4 regions of the Streptomyces sp. NBC_00887 genome follow, and region 1 is predicted to be linked to each of the others. Evidence: riboswitches for the same ligand, from Rfam matches in the RefSeq annotation. Region 1 holds a riboswitch; each other region holds the start of a gene.
What was found. A riboswitch is a leader RNA that binds a small molecule or an ion and turns the genes downstream of it on or off. The one in region 1 is predicted to bind cyclic di-AMP.
Positions count from the first base shown of each region.

Region 2: it holds a riboswitch for cyclic di-AMP, as region 1 does, so the genes downstream of both, OG844_RS23025 (NlpC/P60 family protein) here and OG844_RS04935 (C40 family peptidase) in region 1, are expected to answer to the same signal.
Region 3: it holds a riboswitch for cyclic di-AMP, as region 1 does, so the genes downstream of both, OG844_RS30590 (transglycosylase family protein) here and OG844_RS04935 (C40 family peptidase) in region 1, are expected to answer to the same signal.
Region 4: it holds a riboswitch for cyclic di-AMP, as region 1 does, so the genes downstream of both, OG844_RS14285 (peptidoglycan DD-metalloendopeptidase family protein) here and OG844_RS04935 (C40 family peptidase) in region 1, are expected to answer to the same signal.

Region 1 is NZ_CP108788.1:1,092,166-1,096,091, forward strand. Features, by position in the region: gene OG844_RS04925 (pyridoxamine 5'-phosphate oxidase family protein) at 1-343, shown strand, start outside; gene OG844_RS04930 (haloalkane dehalogenase) at 376-1,248, shown strand; cyclic di-AMP (ydaO/yuaA leader) riboswitch at 1,729-1,902, shown strand; gene OG844_RS04935 (C40 family peptidase) at 1,905-2,375, shown strand; gene OG844_RS04940 (LysE family translocator) at 2,444-3,082, opposite strand; gene OG844_RS04945 (LysR family transcriptional regulator) at 3,155-3,926, shown strand, end outside.
Region 2 is NZ_CP108788.1:5,079,148-5,083,073, reverse strand. Features, by position in the region: gene OG844_RS23035 (NlpC/P60 family protein) at 1-1,007, opposite strand, end outside; gene OG844_RS23030 (hypothetical protein) at 1,361-1,714, shown strand; gene OG844_RS23025 (NlpC/P60 family protein) at 1,833-2,987, opposite strand; cyclic di-AMP (ydaO/yuaA leader) riboswitch at 2,986-3,146, opposite strand; gene pcrA (DNA helicase PcrA) at 3,405-3,926, shown strand, end outside.
Region 3 is NZ_CP108788.1:6,681,190-6,685,115, forward strand. Features, by position in the region: gene OG844_RS30580 (cytochrome P450) at 1-914, shown strand, start outside; gene OG844_RS30585 (transglycosylase family protein) at 1,020-1,970, shown strand; cyclic di-AMP (ydaO/yuaA leader) riboswitch at 2,260-2,430, shown strand; gene OG844_RS30590 (transglycosylase family protein) at 2,431-3,120, shown strand; gene eno (phosphopyruvate hydratase) at 3,461-3,926, shown strand, end outside.
Region 4 is NZ_CP108788.1:3,130,391-3,134,316, reverse strand. Features, by position in the region: gene OG844_RS14290 (tyrosine-protein phosphatase) at 1-695, opposite strand, end outside; cyclic di-AMP (ydaO/yuaA leader) riboswitch at 1,117-1,275, shown strand; gene OG844_RS14285 (peptidoglycan DD-metalloendopeptidase family protein) at 1,280-2,251, shown strand; gene OG844_RS14280 (SGNH/GDSL hydrolase family protein) at 2,418-3,245, shown strand; gene OG844_RS14275 (STM4011 family radical SAM protein) at 3,308-3,926, opposite strand, start outside.

The DNA of each region.
Region 1 (3,926 bases):
GGCCGCGCTGACCACCCTCCGCCCGGACGGGACACCGCACGCCACGCCCGTCCGCTTCACCTTCGACGCGTCCGCCGGTCTCGTCCGGGTGACCACCCGGGCGGGAGCCCGCAAGGCCCGGAACGTGGCGGCAGGTGGCGCTGCGGCCCGTGTCGCGCTCTGCCAGGCGGACGGCTTCCGCTGGCTCACTCTCGAAGGCCGGGCCGCCGTCACCGACGACCCCGCCCGCCTGGCCGAGGCCGTTCGCCGCTACACCGACCGCTACCGCACGGCCTCGCCCGCCCCGCCGGACCTGGTCGTCGTCGAGATGGCCGTCGACCGCGTCCAGAGCCTCAATCTCTGAATCTCCCGCACAGAAAGCGAAGTGACACCGCGATGCCCACCCTTCCCGTCCTCGATTCCGCCCTTCACTACCGCGAGTCCGGCGACCCCGACGGCCTGCCGTTCGTCTTCCTCCACGGCAACCCCACCTCCTCGCACCTGTGGCGGAACGTCCTGCCGGGCGTGGCCGCGCCCGGCCGCCGTCTCCTGGCCCCCGACCTCATCGGCATGGGCGACTCCGGCAAGCCCGACCTCGCCTATTCCTTCGACGACCACGCCCGCTACCTCGACGCCTGGTTCGACGCCCTCGGCCTTGCCGAGGCTGTCCTCGTCGGCCATGACTGGGGCGGAGCGCTCGCCTTCGACCGCGCAGCCCGCCTCCCGGACAGCGTGCGTGGCCTCGCCTTCACCGAGGCGATCATCAAACCGCTGGTCGGCGACGAATTCCCGTCGGCCGGAAGGGAGTTGTTTACTCTTCTGCGCACCCCGGGGGTGGGCGAGGAGATGATCCTGGAGAAGTCGCTGTTCATCGACGGGCTCCCGGGCACGCTCGCCACCCCACTGGATCCGGCCGATCTCGAGGTCTACCGCCGCCCCTTCCCGACCCCGCACAGCCGCCGCCCGATCCTGGCGTGGACGCGCATGATGCCGCTGGACTCCGAACCCGCCGACGTCGTGGCCCGCATCGAACGCTACGACGCCTGGCTGGCCGCCAGTCCCGAAGTCCCCAAGCTGCTCGCCTCGTTCGATCCCGGTCCGGGCGCGATGACCGACCAGGGGGCAGTCGCCTGGTGCGAGGAGAACATCGCGGGTCTGGAGGTCTCCCGCCACGGGCCGGCCGGCCACCACTCCCCGGAGGACCGCCCCGCGGACCTGGCCGGGGCGATCAACGTCTGGGCCGACCGCCACGGGCTGGCACGCCCGTAGACGTCCTCGAATTGCGGAAGGACGGTCACCGGCCCGTCTCCCGCCGAGGGGTGCACGCGCCTCGCTCACCGCCACCGTCGAACACCCGGGCTACGGAACCCTCGGCTGCCCCGAGCCGCCAGATCTTCGAACAGTTCCGTCAACGGCTGCACCGATGCCCCCGAAGCCGGACACGCCCGATGCGCAGATCAATTTTACTCACCCGTTCGGCGTAGACCATCCCCCTCACGGGGGACAGCTCAACTTGCGCAGTGCGCGCGGACACTGAGTGGAATTCACCGTTCCGCTGCTGGTACGAGGCCGGTCACACAGCGTCGCCTCAGCTTCGGTCCCGCCCCGTCCACCCGAACGGATCAGTCGTGATGACTCTCACAAAACAACCTTCACCGCGGAAATCCGGCAGCCCGTGAGTAAAGATCCCTGAGACGACAAGCCCCCGCCACCGCGACGGGGCGGTCCGGGCGGACGCCGAGTCCTGCCGCTGTCCGGATGCCTGGTCGACAGAAGTGGATCGGCAGGAGTGGAGGACCCGAGCACAACGGGTCGACGGGATATCCCTTCGACCCTCGGGGTGAAGCCGCCAAGTGCGGCCGGGCAACTTCGCCAGCCCGAACCCGACAGGTCATCCTTCACAGGCGGCTGACGAAGGGTTGCGCATGACTGCGCAGGTTCATGTCCCGTCTCTTTTCGCCCGGGTCGGTACGGCCTCGGTTCTCACATTCGCTGTAGGTACCACCATGCTCGCCCCCGGCCTCGTCAACGAGGCCGGGGCCGCTACCCACTCGACGAGGGCGCTCGACATCGCCGCCTCGAAGAAGGGAGCGCCCTACAGGCACGGCGCCAGCGGCCCCCACCGCTTCGACTGTTCGGGCCTCACGCTCTACGCGTTCAAGAAGGCGGGCAAGAAGCTCCCCCGCACGGCCCAGCAGCAGTACAACAAGACCCGCCACATCTCCTCGTCGCAACGGCGGCGCGGCGACCTGGTCTTCTTCCACGCGGGCCGGAGCGTCTACCACGTGGGCATCTACGCCGGCGGCGGCAAGATCTGGCACTCGCCGAAGACCGGGGCGGTGGTCCGGCTGGAACGGATCTGGTCGAAGAGCATCTGGTACGGGCGGGTCCGCTGACGGCTGCCCCCGGCTGACACCGCCGCCGGCCGTCCCTGCCAGCCCCGCAGGAGGCCGGTCCTGCCGAGTCAGTGCAGCAGGGGCCCGGTCACCAGCACGAGCCCCAGCGCGGTGAGCGCCGCGCCGCTGCCGCCCTCGATCGCGCGGGCGGTACGCGGCCGGCGCAGCCAACGGCCGAGGCGGTCCACCAGCAGGGCCACGGCCGGGAACCAGAGGAGGGCCAGCACCACGACCACGGCCGCCAGCAGCAGGGTTCTGGGAAGCGGCGGCTGCCCCTCGGGGACGAACTGGGGCAGCAGGCTGAGGAAGAGCACAGGCGCCTTCGGGTTCAGGGCGTTGGTCAGGAAGCCCTGGCGCAGTGCCCGTACCGGCCCCCGTTCGGTTGCGGGCGCCTCATCCGGTGCGGAGGCGCCCGCAACCGCCCGCCGCCGGACCGCGTACAGGGCGCTCACCCCCAGGTGGAGCACATAGGCGCCACCGAGCAGCTGCACGGTGCGGAACAGGACGGGCACCGCCACCAGCACCGCCGCGAGTCCGGCGACGGCCAGCGCGGTGTGCACGAGCAGCCCCCCGGCGACACCCACCGCCGCAGCCATCCCTGACCGGCGCGAGGCGAGGGCGTTGCGTACGACCACGGTGAAGTCCGCGCCGGGCAGGGCGACCATTCCCGCGGCGACCGGGACGAAGGCGAGAAGTTGTGCGTCCATGGGTACACCCTGACCCGGCCGGCCCTTTAGCGTGTACTTGCAATCTTCTGGGTCTGCCAAAAGGAATGCTTTATGTACGATCCGACGCGGCTGGCCGCACTGGTGGCGGTCGCCGAGGCCGGTTCGATCACGAAGGCGGCCGCGAGGCTCGGCTACACCGCGCCCGCCCTCTCCCAGCAGCTCGCGAAACTGGAGCGGGAGTCCGGGGCCGCGCTGCTGGTGCGCCACCATCGCGGGGCCCGCCTGACGGCTGCCGGTGAGCTACTGGCCGGGCGTGCCCGACGGGTCCTGGACGAGATGGACCAGGCGCGGCACGAGCTGGCCCGGCTCGCGGGGCTGTCGGGAGGGCGGCTGCGGGTCGGCACCTTCACCACGGCCGGTATTCATCTGCTGCCGCCGGTGCTCAGTGCGTTCCGCCGCGCCCACCCGGACGTGGAACTCACCGTGACGGACTACGAGCCGCCCGGCGGGGTCGCAGCCGTGGCCGCGGGCGACGTGGATCTGGCGCTGACCCATGCGTACGAACCGGCTGTCGCCGATCCGCTGCCCTCCGGGGTGTACGCCGAGCCTCTGCTGGTCGAGGAGCTCGTACTGATCACAGCCGTGGGGCAGGCGCTGTCCGAGGGCAGCGGCCGGCTCCCGGTGACCGAGCTGGCGGGCCGTCCGCTGATCAGCAGCGCACCCGCGCATCCACCCCGACAGGGGGTGGAGCGCGCGCTGGCCGACGCCGGGGCGACGCCGGCCGTGGTGTGCGAGTCCCCCGGCTACGCGCTGGTGTGCGCACTGGTCAGCGCGGGTGTAGGCGTGGCGGTGGTGCCCGAGATGGTCGCGTCGATGTCTCCGA
Region 2 (3,926 bases), 4.0 Mb from region 1:
CCGGGGCGGGGGGCGTGGATCATCTGTCCGCCGCCGATGTACAGCCCGACGTGTGTGACACCCGAGTAGAAGAAGACCAGGTCGCCCGGGGCCAGTTCGGAGCGGGAGACGCGGCTGCCCGCGTTGATCTGCGTGTAGGTGGTGCGGGGCAGCGAGACGCCGGCGGCGCGCCAGGCGGCCTGGGTGAGGCCGGAGCAGTCGAAGGAGGACGGGCCGGTGGCGCCCCAGACGTACGGCTTGCCCAGTGCCCCGTAAGCGAAGTCGACGGCCTGTGCGGCACGGGCGTTGGGGGCGCTGACGGAGCCGCGCGGGGTGCTGCGGTCGGCCCGGACGGCGCTGCCGCCGTGCTGGGCGTCGGCGGCGCGCTCGTAATCCGCGCGCTGGGCAGCCGTGAGGGTGGCCAGGAGCTTGCGGGCGTCGGCCAGCTTGGTGCGGACCGCGCTCCGGTGCTTCTTCAGCTCGGCCTGGCGGTCCGCGAGCGCGGCGATTTCCTCGTCGGCCCGGGCGCGCAGCTGGGCGACCTCGGTGAGCTGCCTGCGGACGCCGTTGACCGCGCCGGCCTGCCGGTCCCCGGTCCGGTCCAGGTAGGAGGCGCGCTCCAGGTACTGGTCGGGGTCGGAGGAGAGCGCCAGCTGGACGGCGGGGTCGAGCCCGCCGCTTCGGTACTGCGCGGCGGCGAACGAGCCGAGGGCGTCGCGCGCGGCGTTGAGGCGCTCCGTCCGGCGGGCGGCCTCGTCGCGCAGGGCGTCCAGGGACTTCGCGGTCGCGGTCGCCTTCTCCTTCGCGCCGTTGTACTGCTCGGTGGCGACCTCGGCCTCGTGGTACAGCCGGTCGACCTCGGACTTCACCTGGGCCGGGGTGAGCTGGGGCTCGGCCTGGGCGGCGCCCTCGAAGGCGGTCGCGGTAGCCGCCCCGGCGAGGGCCAGAGTGGCGGCGGTGCGGGCAGCGGGCCCGGTGAACGGGCTCTGCTTGGGTTTGCGGTGAGCGGCTTTGCGTTGGGCGGCCACGGGGGCGCGGGTCCTTCCGTTCGACTGCCCGTCGGGGGGTACCGGCGGGCCCGCCGGTACCGGTGCCGGGCCACCACAGGGGGAGTGGCCCGCCACCGGAACCTGGCGGGGTGACCGGGGTGCCGCCCGGTACGGGAGCGGCGGTGGAGAGTCGGTCACCTGGGAGGGACGCTAAACCCGAGGCACGGGCAGGAGTCGTAATGACAGCTATTGCCTCAATCTGACGTTTCGATCTCTGCAAGTGACCGGAAAAACCAGCTGTAGTCGGGCAATTCGCTCGGGTCGAGAGCGAAGCCGTAAGGAAGTAGTACCTGGCCGAAGAGTGGTGATATGGCCGCGGCTACGCTGCGGCCATGGACGTACTCATCAATGTGTTCGTGGCCCTGCACATCATCGGGATCGCCTCCCTGCTGGGCGGATTCCTCACCCAGATGAAGGCCGTGGGGGAGGGCGCCGCGCGCTTCGGGCCGGCGATGCTGCACGGTGCGCTGACGATGCTCGTCACGGGTGTCGCCCTGGTCGGGCTCAACCAGGCGGACGACCAGCCGGTGAACAATGTCAAGATCGGCATCAAGCTGCTGATCCTGGTCGTGATCCTGGCGCTCGTCTATGTGAAGCGCGACGAGGAGAAGGTCGACAAGGGCGCCTTCATGGCGGTCGGCGGGCTGACGGTCGCCAACATCTTCATCGCCACGCTCTGGACCTGACCGGGCAGCCGCAGGGCCCGGTGTCCGCCGGGCGCCGCCACCCCGGCCGTGACGGGCAGCCCCACGGGCCCGGTGTCCGCCGGGCCCGTAGGCAGCTCCGTCTGTGCGCTCCGTACCGCTACGCCGGGCGCACGCTGCCGTAGATCGGCATGTAGTAGATCGACTCCTCGCGCACGTTCGCGCCCGGCTTCGGCGCGTGGATCATCATCCCGTCGCCCTTGTAGATGCCGACGTGGCTGATGTCGTCGTAGAAGAAGACCAGGTCCCCCGGCTTCAGATCGGCGGTGGCCACCCGGGTGCCGACCTCGACCTGGTCCCAGGTGGTGCGGGGCAGGTCGACGCCCGCCGCCTTCCACGCGGCCTGCGTCAGCCCGGAGCAGTCGTACGAGGACGGGCCCGTCGCCCCCCAGACGTACGGCTTGCCGATCTGGTCCCGGGCGAAGGCCAGGACCTTGTCCGCCTTCGAGGCGTAGCTGCTGTCGGATCCGGTGCCGGTGCCGGTGCCGGTGCCCGCCTCCTCCTTCGAGGCCTCCTCGGCCGCCCGGTCCGCCTCCGCCTTCGCGGTGGCGGCCTGCTCGCGCGCGAGCTCCTCCGCCTTGCGCCTGGCCTCCGCCTCCTTCTTGCGCTCCAGCTCCGCGAGCCGCGCCTTCTCCTCGGCGGTCAGCTCCGACAGCAGCGTGCGCGCCTCGGCCAGCTTGTTCTGCACCTGCTGCTTGCTGGTGCGCAGCGTGGTCTGCGACTCGGTGAGCGTCTGCAGGCTCTTCGTCGCCTCGACCCGCTTGGTCGCCGCCTCGCTCTGCTGCGTACGGAAGTCGGCGACCGCCTTCTGCTGCTGGCTGGTCATCCGGGCCATCAGCTGGTCCTGGTCGAAGTACGACTGCGGGTCGTCCGCGAGGAAGAAGGTGGCCGTGGGGGCTATCGCGCCGCTGCGGTACTGCGCGGCCGCGTAGTTGCCCAGCTCCCGGCGCGTCTCGTTCAGCTTGTCGGCGCGCTTGGCCGCGGCTTCGAGGAGCGCGTCGACCTTGGAGCGCTGCTGGGTGGAGGACGCCTTCGCCTTGTTGTACTGCTGGGTCGCCGTTCCCGCCTGGCGGTAGAGGTCGTCCACCTTCTTCTGCACTTCTTCGATGCTGGGCTTGGGCTCCGCCGGGGCGGCCGTCGCGCTCTGTGTGGAGAGCAGGGTGACGGACGCGAGTGCCGCCGTCGTGAGCCCGACGGCAGGGGAGCTGGTGCGCACACGGGTGCGCGGTTTGCGATGCGACGCCAAGGCCGGCATCTCCTTCCGTGGACCGCCTACCGGGTTAGCTGTCGGGTTCGGGCGGAACGGAAGGCTGCCCTACGGTCCAGCGGGACGGACCGATTCACCCCGGTGCTGCGTGTGGGTCCCCGGTTCCGGACTCCCGTGCGGGAGTGACGGATTCGGCGAGGGTGCCCGCGCGGCGTGGTTCGCCTCAAGGGGGTAACGGTCACCCGTCGGAGCACGCTAGCCAACCCGTGGCGTCCCTGTGAAGGTTGATGTTCGATATGCCCGATACATTTCCGTGACCTTTCCGGATTGAGTGGCCCCACAGCGGGAACAACTACTGAATCCCTACGCACTGTGGGCAATCCGTCTCGGTGCGCGCACGGATCGGGGGCATCGTGCGGAATGCGGCCCCGGGGTGTCGGTGCGGCCGCCTAGACTCGTCAGGCGATGAGCAGCCTCTTTGACGACAGTTTCCTGACCGGCCTCCAGCAAGCGGACGAGGGCCCCCCGCCACCTCCCGAGGACCACGCACCCGAAGCGGTGCCAGAGGACCTCTTCGGAGGTGTATTCGACGGGCCCCCGCCGCCGCGCGAGGCCTACTACCGCGACGGCGCCCCGCGCCCCGTCGTCGACTCCGCCGCGCTGCTCGACGGGCTGAACACCGAGCAGCGCGCCGCCGTCGTCCACGCGGGCTCCCCGCTGCTCATCGTCGCCGGGGCGGGCTCGGGGAAGACCCGGGTGCTGACGCACCGGATCGCCCATCTGCTGGCCGAGCGCGGGGTGCACCCGGGGCAGATCCTCGCGATCACCTTCACCAACAAGGCCGCGGGCGAGATGAAGGAGCGCGTCGAGCAGCTCGTCGGACCGCGCGCCAACGCCATGTGGGTCATGACCTTCCACAGCGCGTGCGTGCGGATCCTGCGCCGCGAGTCGAAGCGCCTCGGCTTCACCTCGTCGTTCTCGATCTAC
Region 3 (3,926 bases), 5.6 Mb from region 1:
CGCGCGTGCAGGAGCTGACGGACCGCCTCATCGACGCGTTCATCGAGGAGGGGAAGGCGGACCTCATCCACGACTTCGCCTTCCCGCTCCCCATCTACGCGATCTGCGACCTGCTGGGGGTGCCCCCGGAGGACCAGGACGACTTCCGGGACTGGGCGGGCATGATGATCAGGCACGGCGGCGGTCCGCGCGGCGGGGTGGCCAGGTCGGTCAAGAAGATGCGCGGCTACCTCGCTGAACTCATCCAGCGCAAAAGGGAGAATCCCGGCGACGACCTGATCTCGGGACTCATCCGGGCAAGTGACCACGGCGAGCACCTCACCGAGAACGAAGCCGCGGCGATGGCCTTCATCCTGCTGTTCGCCGGTTTCGAGACCACGGTCAACCTCATCGGCAACGGCACCTACGCCCTGCTGCGCAACCCGGAACAGCGCGAGCTGCTCCAGCGCTCGATCGAGGCCGGGGAGACGGCGCTGCTGGCCACGGGGATCGAGGAGTTGCTGCGGTACGACGGTCCGGTGGAGCTCGCCACCTGGCGGTACGCCACCGAACCCGTGACGCTGGGCGGGCAGCGCATCGAGGCCGGGGACCCCGTTCTCGTGGTGCTGGCCGCCGCCGACCGGGACCCGGAGCGATTCCGCGATGCGGACACGCTGGATCTCGCTCGGAGTGACAATCAGCACCTCGGGTACGGGCACGGCATCCACTACTGCCTGGGGGCACCGCTGGCCCGGCTGGAGGGCCAGGCGGCGTTGGCGACGCTGCTGCGACGCCTCCCCGACCTGCGGCTCGCTGCGGAACCTACCGATTTGCGATGGCGGGGCGGGCTCATCATGCGCGGACTGCGCACTCTTCCCGTGGAGTTCGATCCCGGACACCGCGCCGAAAAAAGTGACACTCTGTCAACTCTGTGACTTTCACGTGATCTCCGCTGCATCGACTTGTGACACACGTTCGAGTGCGGCTAGGTTCACCGTTCGACTCACCAGTCACACGTCAGTCACACGGAAGGCAATCCCATGGGCTCCGCGAACGGCAGACACCGTCGCCCTCGGCAGGCACCCGCCATCGTCGTCGCCGCAGGCGTCACAGGGTCGGCCATCGCCATCCCGCTGCTCGGCGCGACCGGTGCGCACGCAGCCGACGCCTCGACCTGGGACCGGGTCGCCGAGTGCGAGAGCGGTGGCATGTGGAGCGCCGACCTCGGCAACGGCTACTACGGCGGCCTGCAGCTCTCGCAGGACACCTGGTCGGAATACGGCGGCACGGCGTTCGCGCCCCGCGCCGACCTGGCCAGCCGCTCGCAGCAGATATCCGTGGCGGAGAAGGTGCTCGACGACCAGGGGGTGACGGCGTGGGCCAGCTGCGCGGTGATCTCCGGGCTCGCGCTCGACAACACGCTCCCGGGTGTCGACCCGGGCAGTGAGCCGACCACCGAGCCGTCGGACACAGCGACCCCGTCCGACGACGCGTCGGCCACCCCCTCGTCCGATGCGTCGGGCAACGCGAGCGGGAACAGGAACACGGACAACCGCGGTGGCGAAACCGGCAAAGCCGACAAGTCGACCGGATCCGACAAGCCTGACTCCTTCCCCTCGCCCGAGACGTCCGAGACCTCTGACGGCTCGACGGGAGCGCCGGGCGGCAAGCACCGCGGCACCCCGGCCCCGGAGGCGAGCGCCGGAACGGGCTCGACGGACGGGCGCGAGTCCGGCCGGCACGCGTCGCGCGGTGACGCCGACGCGCGCGACGGCGGCGACGGCACCTACACCGTCCGCACGGGCGACAACCTCTGGGCGATCGCGGACGCGCAGGAACTGCCCGGCGGCTGGACGGCGCTCTACGAGGCCAACAAGGACGAGCTGGGCTCCGACCCGGACCTGATCCTTCCCGGACAGAACCTCGACCTGGGCGCACAGGCGGACGAGAAGACCGCCGGGGCCGGTGCGGAAGCCGCTGCCGGCAACTGATCCAATTCGGGAAAACACCCCAAATCCGGGGGCAGTTCAGAGGCCTATGTCCACTTATGTCTAAGTGAGACATGGGTCTCTTTGCGTCAACTCACGCTTCTTGCCCGCCCGGTTCGCCGGCGATGCCTCCGACCTGCGAAAACGATCCTTCACCTGGTGCGGGTAAGGGCTGATTGTCCGTGATGTCCATCTTTGAATGTGGGGGTTGCCTATGTCTACGGTCGGAACCGCTCGCACCGCGGGCACCTTCGACCGTCACGCCGAATCCTGCCGTCGGTCGAAGGGATCGACGCGTAAAGCGCCGTAGGCAGGAGCGGGGGACCCAGGTAAGTGCCGGACCCGGCCGTCGGAAGACGGGCGAGGGCCGGCTCGGGGTGAAGTCGCTTGCCAGTGCGAGCGACCGGGCAACTCACAGGCCCGAACCCGACAGCTCACCTCGTAGGCGTCGGTGAGGAGAACCATGCTGCTTTCGAGCAAGGGCAAGCACCGTCGCCCGTCCAAGGCCGTCCGTATCGCCACCCTGGCCGGCGTCACCGGTGCCGCGGTCGCCGTCCCGCTGATGGGCGCGACCGGTGCCTCCGCCGCCTCCGTCGCCACGTGGGACGCCGTCGCGCAGTGCGAGTCCGGTGGCAACTGGTCCATCAACACGGGCAACGGCTACTACGGCGGTCTGCAGTTCTCGCAGTCCAGCTGGGCAGCCGCCGGCGGTACGCAGTTCGCCGCCCGCGCCGACCTGGCCAGCAAGGCCCAGCAGATCACCGCAGCCGAGAAGCTCCTCGACCTGCAGGGCCCGGGCGCCTGGGCCTGCGCCGGCGCCGGCGGCCTGACCGACGACGGTGTGGACCCGGGTGTCGACGCCTCCGCGACGGGCGCCGACAAGGCCGCCCAGCCGGAGCGCAAGGCCGAGCAGCCCACCACGCGCAGCGAGAAGCGCACCGCCCCCGAGGCGTCGAAGACCGTCACGACCCCGACCGGCGACAAGGTCAAGAAGGGTGACGGCGAGTACAAGGTGAAGGCAGGCGACACCCTGAGCACGATCGCCGACGCGAAGAAGGTCAAGGGCGGCTGGCAGAAGCTGTTCAAGCTCAACGACGACATCGTCGAGGACGCCGACCTGATCTTCCCGGGTCAGCAGCTCCACCTGAAGTAGTCCCGGGTCTCTCCTCCCCGAAGGCTTCAGGGCCGCGGGAGGGTGTCCGGCGGCACCCGACGCGTTCCCTCCCGGCCCGGCGCACTCACCCCCGTGTGCGCCGGGCCGGGGTCGTTTCCGCGGTGTGCCGCAGGGGCGCACCGCGGACGGGATCGTTCAACTCTTGTGGTTACTGGTCAGTAGATTTCTGGACCTTTGCCCGGAATGCAGGCCCTTGGGTCCTTTTTCGTCCCAGGGGACGGGCGGTCGGCCGATGCAGGGGGCCGAGCCGGTTAGGCTCGGGGCGCAAGGCCACAGTGACCCTGCACAACCAGCGTCATATCCCAGAAGGAGATGCCTCGTGCCGTCCATCGACGTCGTCGTAGCCAGGGAAATCCTCGACTCCCGGGGCAACCCCACGGTCGAGGTCGAGGTTGGCCTCGACGACGGCAGCACGGGACGTGCTGCCGTTCCGTCCGGCGCCTCCACCGGTGCGTTCGAGGCCATTGAGCTTCGCGACGGTGACCCCAACCGCTACCACGGCAAGGGTGTCGAGAAGGCCGTCCTCGCCGTCATCGAGCAGATCGGCCCGGAGCTCGTCGGTTACGACGCCACCGAGCAGCGCCTCATCGACCAGGCGATGTTCGACCTCGACGCCACCGAGAACAAGGGCTCCCTCGGCGCCAACGCCATCCTCGGCGTCTCGCTGGCCGTGGCCCACGCCGCGTCCGAGGCGTCCGACCTGCCGCTGTTCCGCTACCTCGGCGGCCCGAACGCGCACCTGCTGCCCGTTCCGATGATGAACATCCTGAACGGCGGCTCGCACG
Region 4 (3,926 bases), 2.0 Mb from region 1:
GCGGCGAGGTAGTCGGAATGCGCACCGAAGAGCGGGTTGAGTAGCTCCATCACCTCGTCCGACATCCCTGCCGACGACGTGTCGCTGCGCCGCACCTTGTAGCGGCGGTGCGCGTCGTTGGACTTGAGGTAGTCGGCCTCGACGGCCTCCTTCTCGACGCCGACGGCCAGCAGCGAGATCGCGATCGACAGGCCGGCCCGGTCCTTGCCCGCCGCGCAGTGCATCAGCGCCGGCACGCTGTCCTCGGCCAGCGCGTGCAGCACCCTGCTGTGCTCCGCGGTGCGGTCCGTGATGATCGACCGGTACGACGCGATCATGCGGGCCGTCCCCTTGCCGTCGGCGAGGATCGAGCGCAGCTGCTGGATGTCGCCGTCGCGCACCAGTCGCCAGAACTCGGCGCCGTCGGCCGGGTCGGAGAGCGGAATGCTGACATTCCGGACGCCTGGCAGTTCCACATCGAGGCCGTCGAGCTTGTGGTCGGCGGCGTTGCGGAAGTCGAAGACGGTGTGCAGGCCGAGTCCGGCCAGGAATGCCGTGTCCGTCTCGGTGGCGTGCGCCAGGTGGCCGCTGCGGTAGAGGCGCCGGTAGCGCACCCTGCCGCCGTCCGTGGTCGGCAGGCCGCCCACGTCGCGGAAGTTGCGGACCCCGGTCAGCTCGGCGTCTGTCGACGGAACCTCTGGCAGCTGCTGCGTCACAAGGACTCCTGGAGTGTCTGGCGTCGGCGCCGCTCGCCGACGGGGGCACGCCCGCGACGATACGACATGGATTCATCGGGCAATCGTTTCGCCCTTCGGCGCCTTTCCTGCCGGGGTGACCGGCGGCCCGCGAGCATGACATGTCCGTATTGGTGTATTTAGCAGAACATGCCCCGCTTGCATGGGAGATGGGGCTCGGCAGGTGAGCGGGATCATATCCGTGACGGTGTGTGGCGAAACTGCCGAGAGGTAATCCTTACGCCGCGCGGAAAGCCAAGATCCGTAATCCACGGAGTGTGACCGGAATTCCGTAACGGAATTGAACCGCTCATTCCGGTACGCAACCGGTGGCTTGTTCCCGGCGTCCTGACTCGCTTACGGTCACCGTCAATCCGGACGGAACGCCTCATCCTGCCGCCGCCCGGAATCCGCACCGACTCACGTGTGGCAGGAGCGGGGGAACCAGGTAAGCCGCCGACCGGAGTGATCCGGAACGGCTTGGGGTCAAGACGCGCTCAGCGCGGCCGGGCATCTCCAGTCCGAACCCGACAGCTCACCTCGCAGGCGCCGGAGAGGAATTCCCCATGCCCGCAAAGGGTAAGCACCGTCGTACGAAGGCCAGCCCGATCTCCCGCGGCGTCCTCGCCGCAGGGACCGGCGGCGCCGTCCTCGCCCTTCCGCTGATCGGCGCCACCGGCGCGTTCGCCGCCGAGCAGTCCGCGCCCGCAGCCAAGCCCGCGGCCGCCAGTGCGGCGCACCACGCGCCGGCCGCCTCCGTGGCGAAGAAGCAGGGCGCCCCCAGGACCTACTCCGTGGTCGCCGGTGACTATCTGGCGAAGATCGCGGCCGACAAGAAGGTCAAGGGCGGCTGGGAGAAGCTGTACAAGGACAACCGTGAGGTCGTCGGCGACAACCCGAGCCTGATCTTCCCGGGCATGAAGCTGACCCTCGGCGTCAAGGCATCCGGTTCCACCACGGAGTCCGCGCCCTCCAAGGCCGCCCCGTCGAAGGCCGCCCCGTCGAAGGCCGCCCCGTCGAAGGCTGCCCCCTCGAAGGCGGAGTCGGCCCCGAAGGCCGCCGCGCCGGCCGAGAAGGCGTCGACGGCCACCAACGCCGCCGACACCACCGGTGCTTCGGAGAGCGACAGCTCCGGCTACACCACCCCGGTGGCCGACGGTGGCGTCTCCACCCAGTACCGCGTCGCCGGTGCCAGCTGGTCCAGCGGTTACCACACCGGCGCCGACTTCCAGGCCGCCTCCGGCACCAGCGTCCGGTCCATCGGCCCGGGCACCGTGGTCTCCGCGGGCTGGAGCGGTGCGTACGGCAACGAGGTCGTCATCAAGCACGACGACGGCATGTACTCCCAGTACGCCCACCTGTCGTCGCTCGGCGTCTCGGCCGGCCAGACCGTCACCGGCGGCCAGCAGATCGGCCTCTCCGGTTCCACCGGCAACTCCACCGGCCCGCACCTCCACTTCGAGGTCCGCACCGGCCCGAGCTACGGCTCGGACGTCGACCCGATCGCCTACCTGCGCTCGCACGGCGTCTCCATCTGACGCAATCGGGCGGCTCGGTGAGCCCAAGAGGGGCGGTGCGCGGCGGCGCACCGCCCCTCTGCTTATTCCGGCTTTACCAAAACCTGACCGGGTGGTCTATCTCACCACCCGTCAACCCCTTATTACGGTCGCGTAGGTCACATTCGAAGGTGCAGGATATGCGCTTGTGGCAGACGATTCGAGAAACAAACAACGAGGCACCATCGGGTCGTACGCAGCGATTGGCGACAGCTTCACCGAGGGCGTCGGAGACCCCGGCCCCGACGGGACGCTCATCGGCTGGGCGGACCGTTTCGCGGTCATCCTGGCGGACCAGCTCCCACTCCCCGCTGCAGCGGCCGGCCCCGCGGACGGCCCGCACGGGAACTTCCGGTACGCCAATCTCGCCGTACGCGGACGCCTCCTCGACCAGATAGTCGAGGAGCAGGTCCCCCGCGCCAAGGAGCTCGCACCGGATCTGGTGAGCTTCTGCGCGGGCGGCAACGACATCATCCGGCCCGGCTCCGACCCGGACGACGTGGCCGAACGCTTCGAGCGCGCGGTCGCCGACCTGACCCGTTCGGTCGGCACCGTCATGATCACCACCGGCTTCGACACCCGAGGCGTTCCGGTGCTCCGGCACCTGCGGGGCAAGATCGCCACGTACACCGCCCATGTGCGGTCCATCGCCGACCGCTACGACTGCCCGGTCCTGGACCTGTGGTCGCTGCGGTCCGTGCAGGACAGGCGCGCCTGGGACAACGACCGGCTGCACCTCTCGGCGGAGGGACACACCCGGGTCGCGCTGCGCGCCGCCCAGGTCCTCGGCCTCGACGTGCCGGCCGACCCCGACCAGGTGTGGCCTCCGCAGGTACAGCGCGGGGCACTCGAGGTGCGCCGCGACGACATGGCCTGGGCCCGCGAGTACCTCGTCCCGTGGATCGGCCGGCGCCTGCGCGGCGAGTCCTCCGGCGACCACGTCGAGGCCAAACGCCCCGACCTGCTCCCGCTCTGAGCACCTCCGAGCGCACTGATCACACGCGTACCCGACGCGGGTGATCAGTGCGGTCAGTGCGCTCAGCGAGTGATGACGGGGAGGGAGCGCCGCGGCACCGCTCCACGCGGCGCGTCCGCGGTCGGCACCCGTACCGGGCCGGCGGGTATCCGCTCCAGCACGCCGCCGGCGAAGACGTCGTACAACGGCAGCGTCTCCAGGTGCACATAGCCGATGTGGCAGTCGCACACGTCGAGCGGACAGCCTCGCGGACCCGACGAGCGCCGGAAGCTGCCGTCGTAGAGGTTGCCGAGTTCGGCGGGGACGAAGTGACAGCGGCGCACCGTGCCGTCGCCGTCCACCGAGACGACCGACTCACCCGTCCGACAGGGCATCCCGGCCGAGCGGTGCGGATGCCGGCTGTACGGGAACAGAGGGTCCAGGGCCGTCCAACGGTCCGCCTCCTCGTCCGTATACGTGTGCCCCTCGGCGGCGTTGACCCAGAGGTACACCTCAGCGGGCAGCGCCTCGCGCAGCCTCCGCGCCTCGTCGAGATGGGCGTCCAGCCCCACGACTCCGACGCTGTGGCGGACCCCCAGAGCGGTCAGCTCCCGGCACCTGCCGAGGAACCGCTCGTACGGCGTCTGGCCGGGGTGGTACGTGCACCACAGGGCGACCTTGTCCCGCGCCGCGTCGGCCAGC